Regions from separate parts of the Bacillus sp. M5A3_1b genome, predicted to be linked through region 1. Evidence: riboswitches for the same ligand, from Rfam matches in the RefSeq annotation. Region 1 holds a riboswitch; the other holds the start of a gene.
What was found. Region 1 has a riboswitch for FMN ahead of ACLBWW_RS07635 (ECF transporter S component). Riboswitches for the same ligand answer to the same signal wherever they lie in the genome.
Positions count from the first base shown of each region.

Region 1 (8,107 bases):
CTCATCTCATACCCTCCCTACGTAACCAATGAATATAATTTTTATTATATGAAATAGAAAATAGATGGTTCTTTTCGAACAACTATTCTAACATTTTTAACCAATCATCCCATTCTTCTTTCGTATCACCAATTAGGCATGTTTGAATGTTCAACTGATCTCGAGCACCTATTTCTCCTATAAACCCAACAGAAAGTTTCTCACTTTTTTCTTGCAACAAATTCATGTCTTTCATCGCGTTCTTAAGTTCTCGTTCCTCATCAAAAGAGACTACTACATATGTAGGTTGTATTTTCTCAACAGCTAACAAAATACCATCTTCCGCTAAGCTTGACCTAATATATATCACCTCATATCCTTTTAAGCGTAAATACGTTGAGAAAACAAACCCTTTCAACATATTATTTTCTAACACAACAACTTTGTGTATAGAAGAAAATGATGCTGCATTATGATACACCATTCCTAGACGAGTTTGTAAAAATGATACGACATATTGGAATTGCACCATTGTAACTTCATTATTATTTTTTAACGTTAACAATTTATTTGACACTTGAAGAACAATACTTGCTATGACTTTTTCTGTTGCATAAATACTAAAAGCCTCGTTTAACAATGCAGAAGCTGTAATTTCATCAAATTTTAACAAAGCTTGCAGTAAATCGTCCACTAAAACAACTTCTCTATCGTAATGTATTTCTTTTTGAACATTACTCTGCAAACGATTCCCTTCTAATAATTGAACTGCTTGTCCAATCATCATGCCGGAAGAAACTTTGTCCATTAACCATTTCAAAATTTGAATATGCTCTTCTGTATATAATCGATGCCCCGCATGATTCCGCATTGGGGCAATAATTTGATATCGTCTTTCCCATGCACGAAGCGTACTCGGCTGAATTCCAATTATATTGGAAACAGCTTTTATGTTATATTTCCCGTTTAGAGTTGGCATCATTTCCCTCCACATAACGTAATAATATGTGTTTGAGCAGGTGCTCGGAAGCGAAGTGGAATCAACGTTGTTCCATACCCATTACTAACAAAAAGAGTCATATTTGAATGCTTATATACGCCACCTTTTAAATATTTTTTAGATGGGAATAATCGAATCTGTCCTCCATGTGTATGTCCACTTAACACAAGTGAAATTTGTTCTTTTCCAGACATTTTATTTATTATATCAGGGTTATGGCTAATTAATATGCGAAAACCATCTTCTTTGCAATCAGCCAAAGCTAAATCTAAACGATCACGCTTCAAACCAACATCATCTACACCGAGCAAACAAATTTTTTCTCCTAGTTCAGACTCAAATACAACTCTTGTATTATCTAAAACTTTCACATTATTTTCTAATAACAAAGCATCTAATTCATGATATTCAATCTCATAATCATTATTTCCCCACACAAAATATACAGGAGCTATCGCTCTTAACTTTTGTATATTTGCAGAAATTTTCGATAAAGGGACACCTCTTTCCGCTAAATCACCGCCAATAATTACAAGGTCTACTTTTCCTTTTACTTGTTCAATTAACGAACTTGAAATGACCCTTCTATGAATATCAGAAATAAAAAACATCTTTACTTTTTGAAAACTTTTCGGAAATTCTTCAAAAAGTAAAGTATGTTCTAACACAGTATTACGCATCGCTTCTGTATACATTACAAGAAGAAATATAATACCAATACATATGAGAGCACTTAATAAGATAATCCATATCATATATTTTCACTCCCTTCCGCATAAAGATAATCCTCAGCTTTTATAGTAGGTATGTTACTAGCTATCCTGCTTTGCGGACTTATCTTTTATCGGAATTTTTATTTCTTGACCTACATTCACTTCATCTTCTTGTAAATCATTATACTTTTTAATCACTTCAATCCCAGTTTCATCTGAAAAATATTGCTTCGCTATACTTTCTAAAGTTTCTCCTTCTTTTACCGTATGCGTTACTACTTTCTCAGATGTTGCCTCAGACTCAGATTTAGCTGAATCAAAGAAAATGACCTCAAACGCACTTTTCCCAGCGTTATTACCATCACTTTTCACCTGAATATATTTATCTGTATACCATAAGATACTAATTGGTAGTAATATGAATAGAAATGTTAAAACTCGGACGAAAATATGATTCATTTTAAACTTTTCTTTTTTCTCTTTATTTCTATGAATTTCACTACGCGGCGGTAAACTTTCTTTTTCTTCCACTCGCTCAACTTCTAATTCCTCTTCGAAATCAGGAATTCGTTTTCTCATGTTGTTCACCACCACCTTACATTTATTTTCTTAATTGGAGTCCCATTATAAAATCAACAAGAAAGTGTGCAAAGATTGTTATAAACAAATTTTCTGTCCATTCAAACACATAACCAAAGACAAAACTAATGAAACAGACGAAACAAAACAAAAATGGCTTTGTTATATACCGAATATGTAACACTGCAAATACTAAACTCGCTATTACAATTCCAAAGTGCGTCTGCACTACACCTCTAAATAAAAATTCTTCTGCAAAGCCGATAATGAACGTAATAACGAGTAGGTGCATAACTGACATTCCTTGAAACATCTTATCGTTAATACCACCATCATCAAACCAAGACTCTGGAAATACTCGCATTGCAACATAATCTAATAACACAATACCAATTGCCAACAAGCCACCTATTATAAGTATAGACACCGGTTCCCACTTCCACAGACTATACACCGATTTTATATCTCGGAATAATACATATGCTAGTAAACAACCGATACCGATAATAATGAACTGTGTGATATACAGATTCAGCCTTATTTCTTTCGGACTCATATCTTCAATATTATGCCTTTGAATGTTCATCATTCCCCCATCTTTTCTAGACCGAAAAGCTTTTGTAACTCTGTTTCCCAATTATAGTCGAAATCCGATTGTTGCGCTTGTCTTTTTTTATAATCTGTTTTTGTAATACCACAATAGTCACAGCAATTTTTCAACTCGTTCTCTTTTCTATAACCGAACTGTTGTAACAAATATTCACGCCTACATTCTTTCACTTGTATCCACGACTTCATGTTTTCTAGCTCACTATATTTATTACGTAGCCTTATTTCTACTTCAGCTATTAATCTGTTCATAATTTCATCTGACAAGCTCTCTAATTTTAATTTTCGCTGTTGTATGATTCCAAGCTGTTCAAGATGATAGCGGATGAAACGCCAATATTGTTCATTAAATCTTGCTGCATTATAACAAATTTCTTCTACCTCTTCTATTGGTAATTCTTTCGTTTGAAACATTCTTTCTTGTAGTAAAGAGAATAAAAATTGTATTTGCGACTGACTTGGCAATTCATCTTCAATTATCGAAATTGGTAAATCGTGATCTAACGGACTACATAGTAAGATAGCTATACTCGGTTCACCATCTCTTCCAGCTCTTCCGATTTCTTGTAAATAGGAAGCTATATTAGTCGGATAATGAAAATGAATAATATAGCTCGTATTCGACTTATTTACTCCCATACCAAAAGCACTTGTACATATTACAAGCTGCAACTGGTCATTCATAAACTGCTGTTGAATTAACATACGCTCTTCATGTTCCATACCACCATGATAAAAAGCGACACCAGTCACGCCTTTTCCTCTTAAATACTCCGTTAAACGTTCTGTCCACGCTCTGCTTGAACAATATACAATCCCTGGCCCTTGTAAATACATCACCTGATCCAAAAGCGCTTCTTTCTTCTCTTCTATCGTCTCCACAAATTGTACTTCCATCGCAATATTTGGACGATCAATAGAGTATACATGCTGCGTCACTTTCTTCAAATCTAAACTCTCTGCTATATCTCGGAGTACATCTTTTGTCGCTGTTGCCGTTAATGCTAGCACCGTAGGAGACCCGATATTTTCAATGACTACATTTAGTTTTTTATAGTCTGGCCTAAAATCATAACCCCATTGTGAAATACAATGAGCCTCATCCACAACAAATAATGAAATATGAACTTTCTTCAATTCTCTTATTAACACTTCCGACTGCAACATCTCTGGTGAAACAAAAATAAATTTATATGAAGCTAATTTTTTCATCGCTTCTCTTTTTTCATGTAATGTCCGAAAACTATTAAATGCTATTACTCGGTTTTTCACAACATACTTTAATTGTGTAACTTGATCTTCCATCAAAGATAATAATGGTGATACAACAAGCACGGTTCCTTCTTGCATTAGCCCTGGAAGTTGATAGCACATAGACTTCCCTCTTCCAGTCGGGAGCATTGCTATAACATCTTTTCCCTCTAATAAATCTGTAATGACCCCTTTTTGCCCTGTACGAAATTCAGAATATCCAAACCATCTATATAAATATTCCTCAAGCTTCATTTATACCCTCCATCCGCGCCAATACAAGACGAACTTCAAAATAAGAGATACCCTCTCCAACCGCTTGTTTCAACTCACGCAACTTACGTGTTTGTAATGCCTCAATTACTTTTGTTACTTTATCTATTTTGTCTTTTTCCATAAACATCTCGATTGAAAACTCTTTTTCCCGCAAAGCAATTTCAACAAAATGATCTTCTATCGTTGCAACCTTTAAATTTCTAATTGTCGCTATTTCATCTAAAGAGCGTCCTTGTCTCCAAAAATTATATGTTTTTTTCGTTGATAAACTAAATAAATCAGCTCTCTCATTTGGATAAGAGATAATCTCAGCCAATAGCGGAAATTCATTTTCTTTATCGTGAACTTCTTGTATAAAGAAGTGAATTGTACCCCAAAATAAAAAATACACCCGGAATATATCTTGTTTCGTAATTTCCGCTAATTGCTGCAATGTACAACCGATACGTTCATATCCTGTTAATCTATATGTTACAATCGTCGCTTCTACCACATCACCTTTTCCTAAAAGATTATATATTTCTTTCCATAATCTTTTAGCCAATTCACTTCGCCTATATGGTATACCTGTTAAAAAACGTTTTACCCACATCATTATTTCTGTATCTTGTTGAATGGGAATAAACTTCGTATTATTCTGTTGTAAATTAGATATAGTTTGAATAATTAATGATAATCGTTTCCAAAATGTTTCACCTAATTCACCATAGTGTAAACCATGTAAATGCGCAGGAAAAGCATACACTTCCTCCCATGTATGTAACTGCATTTTACCTTTAGATGTTAACAAATATGTATTTTCATGTATTTCTCGAATCAAATCTGCTTGCAACAACTTTGCAACTTCACGATCATAGTCTGTTCTATTTAACGATTTATATATTCCAAACAAAAATGAAATTCGGAACATATTTCCATCTTGTAACGTTTGCGAAGATCGTTTTCCTTTTAATAAATAATAAATAGAAGAAACGGTCCTTTCACCATTCAATTGTTTTAAACAATACAATAAAGTATATTGTAGTTGCATTACCGCTTCCACCTTTCAATCTAGCTTAATTACTTTTTAGTATGATTGCACTTACTCATTAAACTTATCATATCGGCACTATGTACTTGTATATAGTATATTGTACCAAACGAAATAACATTTACGTATTTTGAAAATCTTATGACATAATGCAAAAATTAGTTGACACTCTAATTGATAAGGATTATCATTATAATTTTATGTTGAAAAGTTTTAAAAACCGTTTTACAATAAGGTTATAATTTTTATGGCGAGCTTTTCACATACATATTATCAGGAGGGAAAAAAGATGGCAAAATATACAATCGTTGATAAAGATACTTGTATCGCATGTGGTGCTTGCGGCGCTGCTGCACCAGACATTTATGATTATGATGATGAAGGTATTGCATTTGTAACGTTAGACGATAACCAAGGTATCGTTGAAATTCCAGATGTATTAATTGAAGATATGATGGATGCATTCGAAGGTTGTCCAACTGACTCAATTAAAGTTGCTGATGAATCATTTGATGGCGACTCTTTAAAATTCGAATAGTCTTTTATTAACTTCAAAAAATATCCCTCATTCATATGAGGGATATTTTTTGTTTTCTATTTTCATTCTACTTAATAAAAAACCACTAGTAGTTCCATACTACTAATGGTTTTATTTTATATTTTATGCATTTTTCATTTTTGCAAACACCCATACTTTCAGGCGTGAGAATAACGCTACAAATACAATTGTCACAACAATTCCTTTAATCAAATTAAATGGTAAGATTGCCGTTACAACCGTTGTTCTTATAGCCTCGCTAGACATAGCTGGTGAATTTAAAAACCAAGTGTAAGCTGGGAATATAATGATGTAATTTAATACACTCATAATGAGCGCCATTGTAATTGTCCCTAGCATTAATCCTGTCGTTAAACTCTTAACAGTACGATACTTTCTAAATAAGAAAGCTGCCGGTCCAATAAATAAACATCCTGCAATAAAGTTAGCAATTTCTCCAACTGGCACTCCCGTTAAACTCCCTTGAATCCCGTAATGTAAAATATTCTTTATCGCCTCTACAATTATCCCTGCAACTGGCCCGAAAATAATTGCTGCAATTAGAGCTGGTACATCACTAAAATCAATTTTTAAAAATGGCGGAAGCCCTGGAAACGGGAAATCCAACATCATCAGTAAATATGCAATACTACTTAGCATCGCTACACTCACCATCTGCACTACACTGTTTTTTTGTTTCATCTTTCTCTCTCCTTTTCCATCGATCATCTCATGGAAAGTGGAAAGGTTCTGCTATGCCTACTTTTTCATAGAACGAAAAAACCCTTTGTGTTTTACACAAAGGGAGAATTTAAGGCACATCAAACAGACGTTCAAATCCATATCTTTTTTGAACGCTTGAACCTCCATCTTCTCCCATCCAGACTATACTGTCGGCTTTGGAATCACACCAAATCCTGCCTTAACGGCTCGCGGGCTTAGAACAAAATCACATATAGTTCATCACCGCCGGTCGGGATTTTCACCCTGCCCCGAAGATAGACCGATATTCTATTTTCCACTTTATTATACAACAACATAATCGTATTGTGAACAAAAAAAGTGTAACTTATTAAAAATAAGTTATTAATTTTATATAATTAAAACCAATTACTATATTTTACAATACACCCCAGATTTTTTAGTATTCGGCATTTCCCCTATGAATCCCCTAGTCATATATAATGAAAAGTGATAAGATGTTGAATTGTTAAGATAAGAACATTTTCTGGATTATGGAGGAAATGTCATGAAAAAAGAAAAGAGACACTCTATTCGAGAAGCAATGAAAAAAAACTTAAGAAAAGAATACTTTTACTTAAAAAAAGAATTACTTTTCTACTGTCCAATTGATTTAGGCACATTCTCAAGCGAGACATACTATGCTGCTTTCGATGAAGATGGCATCAGTATTTATCAGTATGATAAAAAAACAGAGAGTAAATTAAAACTGTGTGAGCGTCACCCATGGAAGAGTTGGAATAAAGTGAAGGTGGATCATTATTTGACAACTTCTCAATTTATTTTTCAAGGTGAGCGAAACTGGATATTATCCCTTTTCCAAAAAGGAAAAGAAGCTCAAAAAATAATTGAAGAGCACACATCTTTACAAACTGAAGTTGTTTCCCGTTCTTTCTTAAAAAAACTTCCAGGGTTCCGTTCTAATGCACCGTTGAATAAATACATCGGCAGCATTTGCTACACTGCACTTATTGCATTTTTATTAAAATGGATGATTCCATTTCAAGCACCACAAATCGCCCTGTACTCCATTTCAATCGGTTGTATGCTTCTTGGTTTACTTTGTTTGACAATCGGTTTAATTGAACCGACTATTGTACTATTTCGAACGAACGAAAAAACAAGAACGAAAGTATTTTACTTATATAGCTACTTAGCTATTTCTGGATTTATATGTGTCTTTATTTTTTGGTAAAAAAAAGAGCTAGTTTAACTAGCTCTTTTTTTACTTTACGTATAATTGTTGATTTGGATAAATCCGATCTTGCTGCAGTCCATTTTTATCTTTAACTTCCTTAACTGACATACTAAATTTCCGTGCAATACTAACTAAAGTGTCCCCTTTTTGGACGACATATAAGGATGAGGACACAACTTCATTTCTCTGTTCA
Region 1 covers NZ_JBKEZY010000002.1:274,768-282,874, forward strand. The annotation lists gene ACLBWW_RS07595 (genetic competence negative regulator) at 1-5, opposite strand, end outside; gene ACLBWW_RS07600 (MerR family transcriptional regulator) at 83-958, opposite strand; gene ACLBWW_RS07605 (metallophosphoesterase) at 958-1,734, opposite strand; gene ACLBWW_RS07610 (LysM peptidoglycan-binding domain-containing protein) at 1,792-2,271, opposite strand; gene ACLBWW_RS07615 (CPBP family intramembrane glutamic endopeptidase) at 2,294-2,857, opposite strand; gene ACLBWW_RS07620 (RecQ family ATP-dependent DNA helicase) at 2,857-4,386, opposite strand; gene ACLBWW_RS07625 (helix-turn-helix domain-containing protein) at 4,376-5,437, opposite strand; gene ACLBWW_RS07630 (ferredoxin) at 5,727-5,975, shown strand; gene ACLBWW_RS07635 (ECF transporter S component) at 6,099-6,677, opposite strand; FMN riboswitch at 6,840-6,979, opposite strand; gene ACLBWW_RS07640 (hypothetical protein) at 7,225-7,911, shown strand; gene ACLBWW_RS07645 (peptidoglycan DD-metalloendopeptidase family protein) at 7,942-8,107, opposite strand, start outside.

Region 2 (8,107 bases), on a different contig from region 1:
TCTGCCGTATTTTAAAGGATATTCTGTTCAATGTATCAATTGGCGTAATGTGAAAGAACAAAGTGAATTTGCAGGGCGAATAATAGATGTAGCAAAAGATGAAAATGTAATTTTAGTTGGATGGTCACTAGGAGCGTTAGCAGCAGTTCAAGCTCATAAAAAGGTTAAGGCAAAAGGTATCGTACTAATTGGTGGTACTGTCAAATTTACAAATACGAGCGATTATACGAGTGGATGGAATACTCTGCATGTAGAACGGCTGAAAAAGAATTTAGCGAGAAAGAAAGAAGATACGCTCAAGCGGTTTTATGAAAATATGTTTACAAAAGATGAGCTGAAAGAGAATAAAAGGTTTGAAAATATGATAAAACGCTTTAAAGGTGACTCTATTCAGTCTTTGCAATTAGGTTTGGAGTATTTAATAGAAGCAGATATGAGAGAAGAACTGAAAGAAATTAAAGTCCCTATACTACTTATTCATGGAGAGCAGGATGTAATTTGTCCATTGTCTGCAGCGCGTAGTATGGCTGAAAATGAGACTGCCACGCTCAAGGTAGTAAGTGAGGCTGGACATGCATTATGCGTAACGAATTTCGAATATTGCGGAAATGAGATAATTCAATTTGTAGAGGGGATACGACATGATCAACAAAACGTTACTTCAAAAACGGTTTAACGCGGCATCTGTATCCTACGATCAATATGCAAATGTACAAAAAAAGATGGCACATTCATTACTTTCTACATTGAATCGGCGATATAGTGCAAATTCATCGATACGTATTTTAGAACTTGGATGCGGAACAGGATATGTTACAGAGCAATTATCAAACTTATTTCCGAAAGCACATATTACAGCCATTGATTTTGCTGAAAGTATGATTGCAGTAGCGAAAACTAGACAAAATGTGAAAAATGTAACGTTTTACTGTGAGGATATCGAAAGATTACGACTAGAAGAAACATATGATGTTATTATTTCAAATGCCACATTTCAATGGCTAAATGATTTAAAACGAGTGATAAGAAATTTATTTCATTATTTGTCGATAGATGGGATATTACTCTTTTCAACGTTTGGACAGGAAACATTTCAAGAATTGCATGCTTCGTTCCAGCGGGCGAAAGAAGAAAAAAATATACAAAATGAAACATCGATTGGGCAACGTTTTTATTCGAAAAATCAGTTGCGCCATATGTGTGAAATAGAAACAGGGGATGTGCATGTTTCTGAAACATGTTACATAGAGAGATTTACAGAAGTTAGGGAGTTTCTACACTCTATTCGAAAAGTAGGAGCGACCAATAGTAATGAAGAATCATATTGTCAAAGTCCCTCACTCTTTCGTGCGATGCTTCGCATATACGAAAGAGACTTCACGGAAAATGAAGGGATAATGGCGACGTATCACGCTTTATTTATGCATATAACAAAAAGAGGGGAAGAGATGAAATGAAACAAGTACAAACAAAAAGGGATTGGAAAAAACTTGCACATGACGTAGTAGAAGAGAAAATGATTACGAAAGAGGATGCAATTGCAATATTAGAAGCTGATGATACAGAAGTGTTAGAAATTATGAATGCAGCTTACATCATTCGCCATCATCACTTTGGTAAGAAAGTAAAATTGAATATGATTATTAATACGAAATCTGGATTATGTCCTGAAGATTGCGGATATTGTTCACAGTCTATTATTTCAGAGGCGCCGATTGATAAATATGCATGGCTAACGCAGGAAAAGATTGTAGAAGGAGCACACGAAGCAATTCGCCGTAAAGCGGGTACATATTGTATTGTAGCATCTGGTCGTCGCCCGACGGATAAAGAGGTGAATCACGTAATTGGAGCAGTTAAGGAGATTTGTGAAACGACAGATTTGAAGATTTGTTGTTGTTTAGGTTTCTTAAACGAAGATCAAGCAGGACGTTTAGCAGAAGCGGGTGTACATCGTTATAACCACAACTTAAATACACATGCAAATAATTACGAAAGTATTTGCTCCACTCATACGTATGACGATCGTGTTGATACAGTTCAAAAAGCGAAACAAGCAGGCATTTCACCATGCTCTGGGGCAATTTTTGGAATGGGGGAGACAATAGAAGAACGTGCTGAAATTGCATTTGAATTACAACGTATAGATGCAGATTCAATTCCATGTAATTTCCTTGTTGCTGTAAAGGGTACGCCGCTTGAAGGACAAAAAGAATTAACGCCGATAGAATGTTTAAAAGTACTGGCGATGATGCGTTTTGTAAACCCAACGAAAGAAATTCGTATTTCAGGAGGACGTGAAATCAATTTACGCTCTGTGCAGCCAATCGGTTTATTTGCAGCAAATTCTATTTTTGTTGGAGATTACTTAACGACAGCTGGACAAGAACCGACTGCAGACTGGGGTATGATTGAAGATTTAGGGTTTGAGATTGAAGAATGTGCATTATAAGATAGATAAAAAGCAAACTTGTAAAAGAGTTTGCTTTTTTTGTAAATAAAATGTAATAAATAGTTGTGAAAGCTTGATACTATTGGTTTTTGAGCGAAAAAAAGAATTTTGGTGGACGAATTTTCCAAGCCCCAATTGTACATAGTAAATATGTAATTTATATTGGGTTGGAGGATTTTACATGCACAAATATATATTAGCGATTATGACTTGTCTAATTTTACTAAAAGCAATAAGTGCTGATCCAGTTAAGGCTGCCGAAAATCCTGAACAAAAAGAAATGCAACAACGAATTGAACAACATTTTCGAACGAAAGCTGAACATTTTGGATTGAAAACAGAAGGGAAAGATTTAAAGGAAGTGCGAAAAGAAATTACTATTATAGAAGAAGCGAAGAAAAGAGAGAATGTATGGAGAACAGCACAAACGCTTCGTATACAAACAGAAGGAAAAACAATGGATGAATTAATAAAAGATGTACGGAAAAAAGTGAAAAAATAAAAAAGAGGCCGCAGCCTCTTTTTTATTTTTTATGCCCATTGTTTTGATAAATGAGCCATTTCAATCGCAGCAACGGCGGATTCATAGCCTTTATTACCTGCTTTCGTGCCCGCGCGTTCAATCGCTTGCTCGATCGTTTCAGTCGTTAATACACCGAAAATAACTGGGATGTCTGTTTGTAGTGATAAAGATGCAACTCCTTTTGCTACTTCATTACAAACGTAATCGTAATGTGTTGTAGCACCACGAATTACAGTACCTAACGTAATTACAGCATCATACTTTCCGCTATTAGCCATCTTTTTAGCGATTAAAGGAATTTCGAATGCGCCAGGAACCCAAGCAACATCGATATCAGTTTCTTCTACACCGTGACGCTTTAATCCATCTAAAGCTCCGCCGAGTAACTTACTTGTAATAAATTCATTAAAACGTCCAACAACAACCCCAACTTTTAATCCTGTACCAACTAAATGACCTTCGAATACCATAATAAATCTCTCCCTTAATTATAAGTTTAGTAAATGTCCTAATTTGTTTACTTTCGTTTGTAAATACGTTTTATTCTCTTCTTTTGTTGGCATTTGCAATGGTACACGCTCGATTACTTCTAAATCGTAACCTTGTAAGCCAGCAATTTTTCGTGGATTATTCGTTAATAATCGTAAATGTTGTAAACCTAAATCTTTTAAAATTTGAGCGCCAATACCGTAATCACGCAAATCAGCTGGGAACCCAAGTTTTTCGTTTGCTTCTACAGTATCGAATCCTTCTTCTTGTAACTTATAAGCGCGAAGCTTATTAAGAAGGCCGATGCCTCGTCCTTCTTGTCTCATATAAAGAAGAACGCCTTTTCCTTCACGTTCAATTTGAGCAAGTGCAGCATGGAGTTGTGGTCCGCAATCACAGCGACATGAGCCAAATACATCTCCTGTTAAGCACTCTGAATGAACGCGTACAAGTACAGGCTCTCCTGTTGAAATATCACCTTTTACGAGTGCGATATGCTCTTTCGTATCTAATGAATTAGAATAGCCAATTGCATGGAAAGTACCGAAATCTGTAGGTAATGTAATTTCCACTTCTCGCGTCACTAGTGTTTCATGGTGGCGGCGATAAGCAATTAAATCTTCTATTGTAATCATTTTTATATCAAATTGTTTTGCGCACTGTAGTAAATCAGGTACGCGAGCCATCGTACCGTCCTCATTAATAATCTCACAAATGACTCCAGCTGGTTCTGCTCCGCAAAGCTGTGCTAAATCGACGGCAGCCTCTGTATGACCAGCTCGGCGTAGGACACCGCCTTCTTTCGCGATTAATGGAAAGATATGTCCAGGACGATTGAAATCAGCACCTTTTGATGCAGGGTTTAATAATTCTTGTATCGTAGTCGCCCGTTCGTGAGCGCTAATCCCTGTTGTTGTAGAAACATGATCAATACTCACTGTAAATGCAGTATGATGCGAATCTGTATTATGAGCTACCATTGGTTCTAATTGTAGACGTTCTGCGTATACTTCCGTAATCGGTACACAAACGAGACCACGCCCATGTGTAATCATAAAGTTAATCGTTTCTGGCTTAATATACTCTGCTAAAGCGATAAAGTCGCCTTCATTTTCACGGTTTTCATCATCGCATACGATAACGACTTTTCCTTGTTTTAAATCTTCTAGAGCTTCTTCAATACGATGAAACATAATGCTTCCCCCTTATAGAAATCCGTTTTCTTGTAAAAAGCTTTCGCTCATTGAACCTGTTTGTTTTACAGGTTTAGAAATAAAGCGTTCGATATATTTACCGATCATGTCACACTCAATGTTTACGATGTCACCGGCATTCTTTTCTCCGATAACAGATTCACTTACTGTGTGCGGGATGAGTGAGATTGTGATGGAAGATTCGTCTATATCAAATATTGTTAAACTCGTTCCATCAACAGCAACGGATCCTTTATGCAAACAATAGCGCAGCAATTCATCAGCAATAGCTATTTTGTAATAGACGGCATTATAGTGTTGTTTTTTGTTTAATATCGTTCCGATGCCATCAATATGTCCTGAAACGAAATGTCCACCGAATCGTCCGTTTGCAGCTATCGCCCGCTCTAAATTTACTTTAGAGTGTTGTTTAAGCATGCGAAGTGATGTTGATTGCATCGTTTCAGGCATTGCGTCCACTGTGAATGAAGTTGTTGTGAAACTCGTTACAGTTAAGCAAATACCGTTAACCGCGATACTATCACCTAAGTGAGCATCTGATAAAATATTATTTGCATGGATCGTTAACTTCATCGCTTCTCCTCTTTGTTGCATGTTTGCAATCGTTCCTAATTCTTCTACAATTCCTGTAAACATTCCGTCACCTCACTTTGGGCATTCGCAACGATTTTTATATCATCACCAATTTGTTTCATCTCTTGAATTTCCAAGGAAAGTGCATCTTGCAATGCTGCGAAACCATTTCCCCCAAATAAAGTAGGGGCATCTTTCCCGCCAATTAATTTGGGGCTTATATAAGTTACAATTTCATTGAGATGCTTTGTTTGTAAGAAGCTTGCGTGAACTGTTTGGCCACCTTCAACGAATAGAGAAAGAATTTGCTTCTCTCCAAGAAAGAAAAGGAGGTCCTTGATTTCTATATGTTTTGTTTTCATTTGGAATATAGCTATATTTTCAGATTCATAAGAAGCTATTTTCTCTTTATTTACATCCTTACCGACAATAATCCATGTCGGTGCTAAACCATCTGTTATGACATGAGAAGATGGTGGCGTTCGTAAATGGGTATCTAAAATAACACGAATAGGATTTTTACCCCCGTTAGGAATTCTTGTCGTTAAATGCGGATTATCAGCTATAACTGTATTCACTCCAACGAGAATCGCATCATGTGTATGACGATATTGGTGAACATCAGCTCGTGCTTCTTCACCTGTAATCCACTTACTTTCACCCGTGACAGTTGCTGTTTTTCCATCTAAGCTCATCGCTGTTTTTATTGTTACAAATGGACGTTTCGTTCTCATGTAGTGAAAAAAGAAACGATTTAATAAGGTGGCTTCTGTTTCAAGAACACCGGTAGTTACTTCGATGCCAGCTTCTTCTAATCTCTTTTTTCCAGTACCAGAAACGAGAGGATTGCAATCAAGAGTAGCAATTACAACCCGTTTGACTCCTTTTTTGATGAGCAATTCACAACAAGGTGGTGTTTTTCCAAAATGGCTACACGGTTCAAGTGTTACATAAACGGTAGCTCCTTTTGCTTTTTCACCAGCCATATGAAGAGCGTGAACTTCTGCATGTTCTTCACTGGCACGTAAATGAGCGCCAATACCGACGATGTTTCCTTCTTTTACAACAACAGCACCAACCATAGGATTTGGACTTGTTTGTCCAGATGTCCTTTCTGCTAACTGCAGGGCAATCCTCATATATTCTTGATCTGTCATTCTCTTCACCTCTCCTGAAAAAATCAAAAAACCCCAAGGATTTTATATCCTTGGGGTTTGGGAGACGTGATTTCTAGAAATATAGTTCGAATACGAAAGTACAGGAAAGAAACCTAACGATGATTGGTATTTTTGCATAAGGAAAAAACCTAGCAAAAATATCGAATTTTTCAAACGCTAGTCGTATCTTTTTATTTCAGTATAGAAACATAAGTATACAAAATAAAACATATATAAAGATTCAAAACGAAACTTTAAAAATATGCATACTGAAATAAAAGTGTATTCGCTATATAAAATTACTAGAAAACATATCCTTCTCCCATCCAGACTATACTGTCGGCCCTAGAGTTTCACTAGATCCACCGTTTTCGAGTTGAAAACGGGTCACGGACTTAGAAGTTTGCACTTCATCACCGCCGGTTGGGAATTTCACCCGACCCCGAAGGATGTTGTTTGCTCAAATTATAGCACAAAAAAAATAAAAGGCTAGAAAAAAATATTCGAATGTGAAGAATTGTGTGAAAATATATGTAAGTTGGAATGAGGACAAAAGTACGAGGAATGTTGTAAGGAAGAGGAATGTTGTAAGGAAAAGGGGGACGAGAGTTAATGAAAAGAAAAAACATGCACAAAAAAATGTGCATGTCACATGTAAAATTATTCTGCCTCTGGTGCTCTAACGACAGACTCGAATTTCCCTTTATGCGAAGCATCGCAATAAGGCATATTTTTTGATAAACCACAACGGCATAAAGAAAATGCCGGTTTTGCTGGGAATACATTCCCTTGTGAATCGACTAATTCCACGTCCCCTGTAACGCGAAAAGAGCCATTATCATTTACTTTAATTTGTACTTTCGCCAACGCTATCCCTCCTTCCCAAACGCTTAATTTCATCATATAATTAAGAGAAGTACTTGACAATATAAAGTGAAACTTTAATTAGTGGGGGAGGTATCCCCCCACTAATTATTAGTTGAATCAATCGGGCTTTTAGGGGCAGTAAATCTCCCACCTAACTTCTTTGTTTTAGTTGAGTTTTGAGGTGGGAGTTTTACTGCCCGCAAATAGCGGGGTAAAATGAGCACTTTCTTTGGGAGAGAAGAGAGTGTTATAATGTTTTTTATAACTGAATAGAGTTAGGTGACGAGAGATGGATAAACAATTACATACATTACGAAACATTGCAAATGAGCGCACGTGGGCATCATTTTTGAATGATAATCATCCATATAGTTTGTTACATTGGTCCATTGCAGGTGTAGGGCAAGAGGCAAAGGATGTTTGGTTACTTCAAGATGAAGTAACATTTCAAACGACAGAATTTCCAACGTTAGATGATGCAATGCAATGGATTTCTGAAAATATGGAACAAGTTACAGACGTTTTAGCGCAATAAAAAAACAGGCTTATGCAAGCCTGTTTTTTGTTTCTTTTACATATGAGTTTAAAAATTGATCAACGGCTGCTTCATACTCTTCTTTATTTTCGTTATAAGAGCAAGCGTGTGCACCGCGTTCTGCAATATAAAGTTGTTTATTGTTTTCTTTTGCTTCATATAGTGCTTTCGTCATATCAGCTAAAATATAATCATCATCTTTACTATGAATAAAGAGGACGGGATTGTTAATATTTTTTATACAATCGATTGGTGAAACTTCGCGAATCGTATAACCGTCACGCACTTTTAAAAAAG
Region 2 covers NZ_JBKEZY010000001.1:416,155-424,261, reverse strand. The annotation lists gene ACLBWW_RS02180 (alpha/beta fold hydrolase) at 1-676, shown strand, start outside; gene bioC (malonyl-ACP O-methyltransferase BioC) at 642-1,457, shown strand; gene bioB (biotin synthase) at 1,454-2,452, shown strand; gene ACLBWW_RS02165 (hypothetical protein) at 2,634-2,954, shown strand; gene ribH (6,7-dimethyl-8-ribityllumazine synthase) at 2,984-3,445, opposite strand; gene ribBA (bifunctional 3,4-dihydroxy-2-butanone 4-phosphate synthase/GTP cyclohydrolase II) at 3,464-4,657, opposite strand; gene ribE (riboflavin synthase) at 4,670-5,314, opposite strand; gene ribD (bifunctional diaminohydroxyphosphoribosylaminopyrimidine deaminase/5-amino-6-(5-phosphoribosylamino)uracil reductase RibD) at 5,296-6,408, opposite strand; FMN riboswitch at 6,719-6,862, opposite strand; gene ACLBWW_RS02140 (CDGSH iron-sulfur domain-containing protein) at 7,069-7,275, opposite strand; gene ACLBWW_RS02135 (DUF2552 family protein) at 7,565-7,810, shown strand; gene ACLBWW_RS02130 (alpha/beta hydrolase) at 7,821-8,107, opposite strand, start outside.
Region 2: linked by a shared signal. The riboswitch ahead of ribD (bifunctional diaminohydroxyphosphoribosylaminopyrimidine deaminase/5-amino-6-(5-phosphoribosylamino)uracil reductase RibD) and the one ahead of ACLBWW_RS07635 (ECF transporter S component) in region 1 are both predicted to bind FMN.